DNA from 2 places in the Paenibacillus sp. p3-SID867 genome. Region 2 is predicted to be linked to the other one. Evidence: riboswitches for the same ligand, from Rfam matches in the RefSeq annotation. Region 2 holds a riboswitch; the other holds the start of a gene.
What was found. A riboswitch is a leader RNA that binds a small molecule or an ion and turns the genes downstream of it on or off. The one in region 2 is predicted to bind thiamine pyrophosphate.
Positions count from the first base shown of each region.

Region 1: it holds a riboswitch for thiamine pyrophosphate, as region 2 does, so the genes downstream of both, M4D81_RS21190 (ECF transporter S component) here and M4D81_RS09405 (Ykof family thiamine-binding protein) in region 2, are expected to answer to the same signal.

Region 1 covers NZ_JAMBDM010000010.1:171,039-176,915, reverse strand. Annotated here, with positions in the region: gene M4D81_RS21205 (helix-turn-helix domain-containing protein) at 1-497, shown strand, start outside; gene M4D81_RS21200 (SDR family oxidoreductase) at 1,299-2,153, shown strand; gene asd (archaetidylserine decarboxylase) at 2,229-3,032, opposite strand; TPP riboswitch at 3,197-3,309, shown strand; gene M4D81_RS21190 (ECF transporter S component) at 3,401-4,030, shown strand; gene M4D81_RS21185 (ABC transporter ATP-binding protein) at 4,023-5,705, shown strand; gene M4D81_RS21180 (energy-coupling factor transporter transmembrane component T family protein) at 5,702-5,877, shown strand, end outside.
Region 2 covers NZ_JAMBDM010000004.1:98,766-104,642, reverse strand. Annotated here, with positions in the region: gene M4D81_RS09425 (methyl-accepting chemotaxis protein) at 1-74, opposite strand, end outside; gene M4D81_RS09420 (class I SAM-dependent methyltransferase) at 259-981, opposite strand; gene M4D81_RS09415 (nucleotidyltransferase domain-containing protein) at 1,126-1,824, shown strand; gene M4D81_RS09410 (YjcZ family sporulation protein) at 1,942-2,040, shown strand; gene M4D81_RS09405 (Ykof family thiamine-binding protein) at 2,113-2,718, opposite strand; TPP riboswitch at 2,803-2,905, opposite strand; gene M4D81_RS09400 (nitroreductase family protein) at 3,090-3,692, opposite strand; gene M4D81_RS09395 (ABC transporter permease) at 4,234-5,187, shown strand; gene M4D81_RS09390 (iron chelate uptake ABC transporter family permease subunit) at 5,177-5,877, shown strand, end outside.

The DNA.
Region 1 (5,877 bases), on a different contig from region 2:
TTCCGGCATCTTATCGCAAGCTGACGGAAACGATGGATTTCGAATATTTGCTTGCACGCTATGTGCGTTTGTATCTGGACAAGCCCTATGGATCATTGGAGGAGGGGCAGCTAATTCTGAAACAGCTGATGATTCATCTGCTGCGTGCAGATCTCGCGGAGCCGGTGGTCAAAAAAGCAAGCAATCAGCTGTCCGAGGCGATCCATGAAATCGCGAATTACGTACGCCAGCACCCGGGTGTTCCCCATCGGGTCGAGGATTTGGCGGCCAGAGCGGGATTGTCCCCCCGTTACTTCTCGATCAAGTTCAAGGAGCTGATCGGCACGCCGGTACAATCCTACATCATTCAGATGCGGATCGAGCGGGCGCAGCATCTGCTGCTGCATCAGGGGATGAACGTAACGGAGGTAGCCGACGCGCTGGGTTACCGGGATATATTCTTTTTCAGCCGGCAATTCAAGCAGTATACGGGCAAGAGCCCATCCGAGATTCGGTGATTCCCCGACCTTCCATAACTTACCTGGGTAGTCGAAGGGCAAAATGGGTTTCATAGCAAGCGATTTAGGGTAAAAACGACATACAGTTTCATTTTAAGATATCAGAAAGTATAAATTCGAAGCATGAGCCTTCCTGATATCGCAAGAAAAACTTCCGCTAAATGCGGTCTGTCTTCTATGCGAGTACGTCGATAGACGTTTTTCTTATGAAGGGGGGGAGAGAGGAATGAGCCCAAGAAGACGGGTGCGTGGACGTTTCTTCAGTCGCGGTGGCTGCGGTATTTTCAGAAATCGCTTGCGCCGCATGAAGACAACGACTCAGGATCATCAGAATGTGTGGTTTTAACGAGACTTAGGCCTACATACGGGGACGTGGAATCCCGTTATCATATACGCTTTTTTCTGTATGAACGCAAAAGGGAGCTAAATGGCTCCCTTTTTTTGATATGTTTTGGGGTCCCCGCAAAGTATTTGGAATAAGCATCGAAGCACAGGCTCCACTTTGTGGGGCATTTTGTATTGGGGTCCCCGCAAAGTATTTGGAATACGCATCGAAGCATAGGCTCCACTTTGCGGTTCTATTTAATGGATGCACATGGGAATAGGGAGTATGTCTGATTACGTTGTAAAAGGATGCATATACGGATAGGGACTCTGTTGGCATTGCGAAAATTTGTTATATTAGGAATATGTATAAAGCGCTAAACGCAGGGTTTTAATGGACCGGACAGGCAGTTCGGATAACGGAAGGGTGAAGGGTGTGAAGGGTAAAGTGGCAATGGCGGACCAAGCGGTGTTTCGGTGGTAACGGCGGGAGCAGGAAAGGTTGCGCTGATCACGGGCGCGTCGAGCGGGTTCGGACTGCTCATCAGCTTGGAGCTGGCAAAAGCGGGCTATGACGTGGCAGCGGGTCTGCGCAGGCCGGAGGCGGCTGCAGAGCTGTTGACCCGAGCCGAAAAAGCAGATGTTGTCGAACGCATTCACGTATTCCAGCTGGATATATGCTCAGAGGAACATGTCAAGGCTGCTGCTTGGGAGTTAGAGCAGAAGTTCGGCCGCTTGGACGTGCTGGTGAACAACGCCGGCGAAGCGGTAGGCGGCATGGTGGAGGAAGTACCGCTCAGCGGCTGGCGCAAGCAGTTGGAGACGAATTTTTTCGGGACCGTATCGGTAACGCAGCATATGCTCCCGCTGCTGCGCAAGACGGGACGATCCAAAATCATTCTCATGAGCAGCATTAGCGGCGTGGTCGGCTTTCCGGGTTATGGTCCCTATGCGGCATCCAAATTTGCGCTGGAGGGGTTCGGCGAGAGCCTGTCCATGGAGTTGATGCCCTTTGGCATCGATGTTGTGCTGATCCAGCCTGGTGCCTATGGCACGCCGATCTGGAATAAAAGTTTTGGGGAGCTTACGGTAAAGGAAGGATCACCCTACAGCGGTCTGCTGAAGGGCGTGCTGGACTATTCCGAGCGGACAGCCAGGGGAAGCGGAGATCCGCAGGAGGTAGCCAGGCTTGTGGCAAACATTGCGTCCATGTCCAAACCGAGGTTCCGCTATACGCTGCCCAGAGGTACGCGGCTGACCGCATGGATCAAGGGCGTACTGCCGGATCGGCTGTTTCAGCGGATCGTTTATCGGATGCTGGACCGGCGTTAATCATTCATGCAGCGAATGATTCATGGCCTTAACTTGTCATGCGATGCTTGGTGAAGCTTGGTAAGGTGAATGGAGTTACCCTTTTCTGGTCGGGGACGGGTGAAGCAAACCAAGCAGCTCTCCCATCTTCACCTTGGAGCCGGGTTCCAGGTCACCGCGCGGAGTAAACGTGCCGTTCTCTGTCAGAAGCACGACGGTAGAGCCGAATTCAAAGTACGCGAGTTCATCGCCGATCTCGTATTTCTTCACGTTCTCGTCGGCATAACGGATGCTGCTTACGTTCATGGCTCCGACCTTCACGACGGCAACTTCGCCGAACTCATGCGCAATATAGGTAATGAGGCGCTCATTACGGCTGAGCACATGCCGGATATGGGTCATCGCAAAATCGTTCACGGGGTAAACGCGTCCCTTTAAATGCTCGCTTTCCGCCTGAACACCGGTTACAGGGGAATGAATGCGATGATAGTCGGTTGGGCTTAAATACAATACAAATGCATAACCGTTGATGTAGTTTTCCATTCTCGGTGATTTGGCGAGCAGCTCGCTCAGGGTATAATCCTGTCCCTTGACGCTCAGAATGGTGCCGGCGTTGACGGCGCACATCGCCGATATCGTGGCATCGACGGGGCTTACCATGGCATCGGCGGTGTCGTCTATGGCGCGCAGGCCTATTTTTAACCGGCGGGAAAAGAATTCGTTCAGTGAGCGGTATTCGTGGATTTCTTTCTCCGCTTCATGCGCCGGAATTTGATAAATTCGTATGAATGCAGGTATTAGATGACGGCTCAGCCGGCTGTGGGAACAATGTCCCATGATTCGGGACAGCCACTTGCGGGAGGACAGCTCAGTCATCAGACGCAGCAATTGTTTAGCCATGTCATTCTCCTTTGTGCATAGGTGTCAGCAATAAACGTTGGTGGAAAAGCCAATCACTCTGATATTGACATAGAATGAGCTGGAAATCAATAAATAGCCATTTTTGAAAAAAGGTTCTTGCTAATTGGAGAACGAATGTGTATTTTAAGATTAACATGAAACCGAATAGGGAATACGGGGGCTTGAGTGAATCAGGCTGAGATTGCAGCTGTTATCCGCTGTTGACCGTTAATCTGAACTGGGTAATGCCAGCGTAGAGAATATCCGACCCTGCCTACATAGGGCCTATTTTTCCGTCTGCGCGTTTTTCCAGACGGTTTTTTGTTGTGCTTACACAAAAATAGAGGTGGAGAGGGGAATGTATGGTTATGGGAACATCTATGCAAGAGAAGTTGGGGGTTCAGCCCCGAAAAGGGCTGCGGTTAAGCGATATTTTGGTGACGGTGCTGGTATCGCTGGTGCTTGGCGTCATTTATCACTTCTGGGGTTCGGTTTACAATCTGTTAAAACCGCTGTTCTTTGAAGCGGATGAGTTGTTATACGGAATGTGGTTCGCTGCAGCCACGCTTGCATACTTGCTAATCCGTAAGCCGGGAGTGGCCATCATTGCGGAAGTGGCGGCTGCCCACGTGGAAGTGCTGTTTGGCAGCGGCTGGGGATTGACTCTGCTGCTGTATGGCCTCATTCAAGGACTTGGGGCAGAATTGGTATTCGCGGCGTTCCGTTATCGGAGCACCTCGGCGTGGACGCTGGCGATTGCCGGAGCAGGCGCAGCCATCGGATCGATGATCATGGACTTCTATTACAGTTATACCGATGACCTGCAGACGTGGATGTTCCTGGCCAAATACGGTATGCGGGTACTCAGCGGTGCCGTCATTGCAGGCCTGCTCATGCTCTTGCTGGCCAAAGCCTTGGACCGCACGGGCGTCACATCCCTGCTGCGTCCTGCGTCGAAGAAGGATTACGAAGCACTGGATGATCCGCGCCATGTCTAATGCCACGGTTAGCCTGGTTCCGGCTCAGTCCGCTGAGATGGTTCCGGAACCGGCGGTCTATGTGGAGGGATTGCGTCTGAAGTATCCGGGCGAGGAACGACTGATGTTCAAAGACCTCTCCTTCTCGGCTGTCCGCGGGGAGAAGGTGCTGCTGCTCGGTCCGAGCGGCTGCGGCAAATCCACGCTGCTGCAGGTGCTTAGCGGGATGATTCCCCGCGCAACGGAGGTGCCGATGAAATGCGAGTCGCAGCTGGTTCCGCGCTCTTGGGGGTATGTATTTCAAGATCCGGATACCCAGTTCTGCATGCCGTACGTGGATGAAGAGCTGGCTTTCGTACTGGAAAATCTAAGTGTTCCGCGCGATGAGATGAAGGAGAGGATGCAAGCGGCGCTCCGCGAGGTGGGGCTTGATCTTGAGGAGCTTCATATGCCGATCGGGCATCTGTCCCAAGGCATGAAGCAAAGGTTAGCGCTGGCTTCGGCTCTGCTGCTGGAGCCGGAGGTGCTGTTCCTAGACGAGCCATCTGCCTTGCTCGACCCGGAAGGAAGGGAGCAAATCTGGTCCGCGGTGAAGGCCGTATCGGATGGGCGGACACTGATCATCGTGGAGCACCGGATCGAAGAAATGGCCAGATACGTGGATCGTGTCGTGCTGTTCAGCCCGGATGGCGTGATTCTGGGCGAAGGTCCTCCAGCAGCGATATTCGCAGAATACGAGCGGGAACTCCAAGCTTATGGAATCTGGTATCCCGGCGTATGGGAAGATTATGCGCAGACCCGGGCGGGCAGAGAGCTGTTTGCTCCGGTCGATGCGCTTGGCGATGAGCAGGGTAATCGTAATCTCCTGCATGAGGCTGCTCCGCCGTATGCTCAACGTGGGGAGCCTGTCATTCACCTGGCGAATTTCAGGGGAATGAGATGGGATAAACCGGTCATTAGCCTCCCTTCGGCCGAGGTGTTTCCGGGACAATTCATTGCGGTGGTAGGTCCGAACGGAGCAGGCAAAAGCTCGCTGCTGCTCAGTTTGATGGGGCTGCTTCGCGCCGAAGGGACCTACATGCTCTGCCGGGAAGAGGTCATTCAGGGCAAGCGCAGGAAGGTGCGGAAGAAGAGAGAGCAGCAGCTGCGCCAAATCGGATTCGTGTTTCAGAATCCGGAGCTTCAATTCCTGACGGAGCGCATCGGCGATGAGGTGGTTTACTCGCTGCTGGTGGATCATGTGCCGCCGGAGGAAGCGAAGGCGCAGGCCGAGCGCTGTCTTGAACGTTTCGGATTGAATGGCTTGGAGGCCAGGCATCCGTACCAGCTGTCGACAGGCCAAAAGCGCCGCTTGAGCGTGGCTACGGCCATGGCAAGACAGCCGTCCGTCCTGCTTCTGGATGAGCCGACCTTCGGACAGGATGCGCGGAATACATTCGCGATTCTGGAGATGTGCGAGAAGCTGCGCCGTGCGGGAACCGCCATTCTCATGGTGACGCATGAAATGGAGGTCGCCCAGCGGGTCGCCACGCATATATGGGAAATCCGCGAGGGACAACTGACCTCGAGCATGCCTTCCCCGCGCTGGTGTACCGGGACGGAATCCGGACGGGAGGCGGGCGGAGTGAATGGCACTGATGAGACTCGCGAAAATCTAACCACGGCCGATCATCGCCTCACGGGGGTGAATGCATGAACATATGGAACCCCGTACGGATCACTTGGCTGCACCGGGCGAATCCGGTGGTGAAGCTGGGTCTGATCTGTGCGCTGTTTTTCATGACGGTGTTAACCCATGATCTTGATTTTGTTTTGTACCAGGCGTTGATCTTTATGGTCTGTCTCGTGGTGCTCAGCGGGGTGAAGCC
Region 2 (5,877 bases):
GCAAACAAAGCGGCAATGAGAAAACAGGCTGCAGTAATTTTTCGTGAGATAGGGAGTCTGTTGAACCATGCCATAAGAATGAGTCCTCCTCAACAACATAGGATATATTTACCATGATTATAGCATCGACGGGCAAAACTAGATAGAACGAATTGACAAAAAGTGTTGGATTAGGTCGAAAGAACTGAAAATGAGGAGGGAGAGGGGATACGTAGCAAATATGCGAATCCCCACTTGATGCACAGATATGAAAAGGTTTTATTTTATTGCCCGGAATAAGGCGGAAGCGAGATAATCGGTATTATCCAGAATCATGCGGTCATGCTTGAACAGCGTTTCCCAGAGCGCAACATCGAACAGGAGTCCTTTATCGCGTTGTTCAAATGTATCCAGATGACGTGTCTGCTCTTCCTTTAACTGCTCATTGAAGTGGTTGTACTCCAGAATTTCTTCCTGTTTAAACCCGCAAGCCAAGAGGGAGTCCGCCCATTCTTCTCTCATCATCAGATTAGGTATTCCGAAGAATTCGAGCAGTTCCTGAACCTTTGCTTCCGGCATGGGTTTATCTAGCAGTAATTCTCTGTCCAGCAGGACGCCTCCGCGATCCAGAACGCGGTAATATTCGGGCAGCGATTTCGAAGTATTCGTAAATACGGTAACAGACTCGGCCAGGATCAGATCAAATTGGTTGTCCTCGAAAGGCAATGCGCATACATCCGCTTGATGGAACTGCACGTCGATTTCCATCGCTTCGGCTCGTGCTCGTGCTTTTTTGATCATATTTTCGTTCAGATCAACAGCGGTCACTTGATACCCCATCTCCGAAAGATGGCATGCGGTTCTGCCAGTTCCGCACCCCACCTCCAGAATGCGGCTGCCCGGTTGAATGGGATAATTCTTCAGCATTCTGAGGGTTGCCTCGAATCCTCCCGGGTGGGCACTGCCCATGCCTAATTTGGAGAGCATATGAATGTAGTTCATCTCATCTATCCCTTCTTCCCTTGTCATCAACATGAGGGTAATCGTTTATTTACCATATGATTCAGGTACGTTTAGGGTTTTAGCTGAATTAGATATTTTGAGCCCTTTTTTCGGGAGGATCAGAGTCATAATGGAGGAAACGTCATGAGGATGGAACCGGTAGAGGCAGCGGAACGCGTCATTCAACACGATTATCCCGACTGTTTGCTTGCCGTGCTTGGCGGCAGCGCGAGCAGAGGCGAATATAATGAACAATCCGATTTGGACATTATGGTCCTTGAACGAGAGGGTCATGATTTCAGCAGGAGGACGATAGGGGCGCATGGGTGGATCGCGGAAATCTTTATATTGTCTTTATCCTCCTATCGCGAATATTTTGACGAGGGAGTGATCGCGGCGAATCCGTCATTTCAGCGGATGATCGCAGAAGGGACGGTGCTGCGCCTTATGCCCGAGGGGGAAGAGGTGCGGGCGGAAGCCCAAAGCGATTTGGATTACGGACCTCTGCCCTTGACGAGAACCGATATTAACGATTACCGTTATGTGCTAACCGAGTACATGCTGGACTTGAAGAGTCCCCGAAGCGATGGCGAAAAATGGTTTACGGTGCACAAAATAGCCGCGATTCTCTGTGATTTTGTACTTAGGGTGAACCGGGAGTGGACGGGTGAAGGGAAAACGCTGTTCCGCCTGTTTAACCGCTTTGACACAATCTTAGGAGAGCGATTGGAAGCAGCGCTCGCGGCGATGTATCGCCAAGATGATCCTTCTGTTCTAATGGCATTTACCGAGGAAATGCTCCGTCCGTACGGAGGGAAACTTCTCATCGGTTATGAGGAATAAAATATCGATGCCAATAGATAAAGATTGGTACATTAGCCGTGACGCTAGCAAGGCGCGGGAAATACTATAATAGTGTGATTACATCACGGCATACTTTAAATCCAGGAGGGGATCTTCATGAGCGGAGTATATGGCGGCGGTGAATATGGCAATTCAGTAGGAATTATTTTGGTTCTCTTTATCCTGCTCGTAATCATCTTGAGTGCTTGGGTTTAAACCGTCAAGATTCTTGGCAGTAGTGACAGAAAAGCCCGGCGCATGCCGGGCTTTTGTCTGCCTCAATCGGACTCAATTCGATGCAGCTTTAACCGAGGGGCTGTGAGCGGACACCACTGCAGTCATGACCAGATGGCTGCTGTCGGATTGGATCGCATGCAAAAACGCCTCTTCAAGAGACCCGAACACCCGGGATAAGGATCCGTCCAACCGGCTGGCGTAATGAACGCTTCCGGCGAACGTACCGGCTGCCTTCGCACGATTTACTTCACCGTAGATGACCTCCATGTAGTTATCCGTACCCATGGGGTAAAGAGCGAATTGGCAGGCAGTCTCCATATCGGCATGTTCTCCGATGTCGTTGTTTAAGCGGGTCGAATCCTCCGTCATATATACATCGGCGTCCGTATCCCCGGGGCAGCCGATGGAATAAGTGCCATTAAAAACAGTGTGCACGCCACTCGCCGCAGCATGGGCGAATATCGCTCTTGTAACATCAAAGACATGCTCTGCACGTCCACGAATACAGGTACTCACATCGTCTGTCTGAATCCACACCTTCCCCGTATCCACAGATTGCAGCGCGCCCAGGATGACCTCTACAAACCGGTCTGTCATAGGAAATACCGAGAACCGGCATCCGACGATCCGGCTGGTTCCGCAAACAAGCTCATTCATTGTCATTTCCTCCCCATTATATAAGTCCACGTAAAAAAACCGCACCCCGTGAAGAAGGTGCAGTTATGCCTACGAAAAGAAATAAACATAAATGCTACACTTCCCCACGCTAGTATGACCTAGATCGGGTGATAAGGGTTAACGGCAGCCCGCCGTCTCTCAGCACATGGCACCCCTAGTACAGCCAACATCTTATGTAGTTGGTTAACCACAAGATTTGCCCCGGAACTTCATGTTATCGGTAGAAGTTCGAGGGTTCTTACCTGTGTAATTGTATCGTTTTGCCATCGGTTTTTCAATCTTTGCCCATTATAAAAACCGCCTGTCCCAGTTGCAGGAACTTAGGGAGGCGGCTTTTTTCATCTGTTTGATTAGTTATATACTTTCACGCGATCTTCAAGCGGTGCAAATTCTTTTTCGCCTGGTTCAGCAACCGGCTTACCGAAAGGCATTTGAGCAATCAGCTTCCAGCTTTCCGGGATGTTCCATTCGGCTTTTACTTTTTCGTCGATCAGCGGGTTGTAGTGCTGCAGGGATGCGCCCAGACCTTCTGCTTCAAGGGATGTCCATACTACAAATTGCAGCATGCCGTTGGATTGGTTGGACCATACCGGGAAGTTGTCGGCATAAGCGGCAAAGTTTTGTTGCAGCCCGGCAATGACGTTGTTGTCCTCGAAGAACAGTACCGTACCGTAACCAGCGCGGAATGAAGCCATTTTGTCGGCAGTGGATTTGAATGCTTCTTCATCACCAACAACTTCCTTCAGAATGCCTTCCGTCATGTTCCACAGTTTATCATGCTGTTCGCCAAGCAATACAACGACGCGTGCACTTTGGGAGTTGAAAGAAGACGGAGTATACTTAACCGCTTCGTTTACGATTTCCTGAATACGCTCGTCCGAGATAACGGATTCTTTGCTAATCCCGTAATAAGAACGGCGATTTTTGAGTGCAGCTGAAAAATCTTTAGACATTGAAAAAAAACCTCCTGGTGTAATCGAATTTGCATACGCCTGATTAGAAGATGTCCCTTACTACAAGCAAATATGCATTTTACGTTATTAGCCATAAATTCAATTATTATTCTACATTAACTTACGTTTAGTTAGAAATAATAATTCTGTTAGGATATTAATATAACTTAGAGGAATTGTCAACGACTTTTAATATCTAATATAATTTTTCTTATCCATTTAATAGGGATTGAAACAGTATCGTTTTTAGAGAAGTCTCATTATTGCAGATGCTGCATTAAAGGGGATTTAACCAAAGTGTGGTTCTGCCCTGAGGATAATAGCTATGTCTCCACCTAACTTCATATTATGAACAATTCATGAACAAAATATACTTGTATGAACAATTTAATTGATTTTGATTCTCAATTATACTTGTCGAGCCAGAATGAGGATGATATAATGCATATCAGAACGCAATTGATAATCAATCTCAATGAGAATGATGACGAAAATTGCACGATCCCAGGTATTTAGAGACATACGCATAGAAGGAAGAGCCATGAAGATTAGATACTTATTTGCAGCCGTTGTGGTACTCTCGATAATCTCATTATTTATTGGAGTTAAAGATATCTCGCCACTGCAATTGTTCTCGATGACGGAACAACAACAGCATATTATGCTTGTCAGCCGGATTCCTAGGCTTGTCAGTCTCATATTGGCGGGTGTCAGCATGAGCATCTGCGGATTGATCATGCAGCAGCTCAGCCGCAACAAGTTCGTATCGCCCACCACGGCAGGTACGATGGACTCTGCCAGACTGGGGATATTGGTAGCCATGCTTGTCTTCACGACAAGCGGACCGCTTGTCAAAATGCTTGTGGCATTTGTATTCGCTCTGGCAGGAACCTTTATCTTCATGAAGATACTGGATCGGATTAAGTTCAAGGATGCGATCTTCATCCCGCTCGTAGGGCTGATGTTCGGTAATATCGTCAGTTCGATCGCCACCTTCTTTGCATACAAATATGATCTTATTCAGAATATGTCCGCATGGCTCCAGGGTGATTTTTCCATGATCATGAAGGGCCAGTATGAAATGCTCTATCTTAGTATCCCGCTTGTGATTCTGGCGTATCTGTTCGCCAACAAGTTTACGGTGGCCGGAATGGGAGAGGAGTTTGCTACCAACCTGGGCCTTCACTACCGGAGAGTTGTGAATCTGGGACTGGTCATCGTGGCGCTGGTTACGGCTTCCGTCGTGCTGACGGTCGGCGTGATTCCGTTTCTTGGTCTGATCATACCTAATATTGTTAGTTTGTACTTAGGAGACCATTTGAAAAAAAGCCTTTCGCATACCGCGCTGCTGGGGGCCGGGTTCGTACTGTTCTGTGACATCCTGGGCCGGATCATTATTTATCCCTATGAAATTCCGATTAGTCTAACCGTGGGCGTACTCGGAAGCGGTATATTCATTTTCTTACTGATGAGGAGAAAGGCTTATGACTTATAAAGCCAAACTCGGCCTGTTGGCCGCAGCGGCAATCATCCTGGTGGCAGTCTTTCTGTTCATTGATCTTGGCGGCAATTGGGATTACGCGCTTCCGAGGAGAATCAAGAAGGTGCTTGCCATTATTCTGACCGGCGGGGCGATTGCTCTGTCTACCACGGTGTTTCAAACGGTCACGAATAACCGGATACTGACGCCTAGCGTTATGGGATTAGATTCCTTATATATACTGATCCAGACCACCGTCATCTTTGTTTTCGGATCCTTCACGCTGTACAAACTGGGCAGCAACGTTAACTTTCTGATCAACGTGGGCGCGATGATCCTATTTGCCGGAGTCTTATATAAGATTCTGTTTAAAAGGGAAGGGAATAACATTTACTTCCTGCTGCTGATCGGCATGATCTTCGGAACCCTGTTCTCCAGCATGTCTTCCTTTATGGAAGTGCTGATTGACCCGAACGAGTTCCAGTTTGTAGCCGACAAAATGTTTGCCAGCTTTAACAATGTGAAGACCGAGCTCCTGGTCCTTTCCGTCATTGTCGTAGCGCTGACCTTGCTGTACTTTGCCCGATTTGCCAAGTACCTGAACGTGCTGGCACTAGGTCGTGAGCAGGCGATCAACCTCGGCGTGAATTATGATTATGTTGTGAAGCGGCTTCTGATTGTGGTTGCCGTTCTGATCTCGGTGGC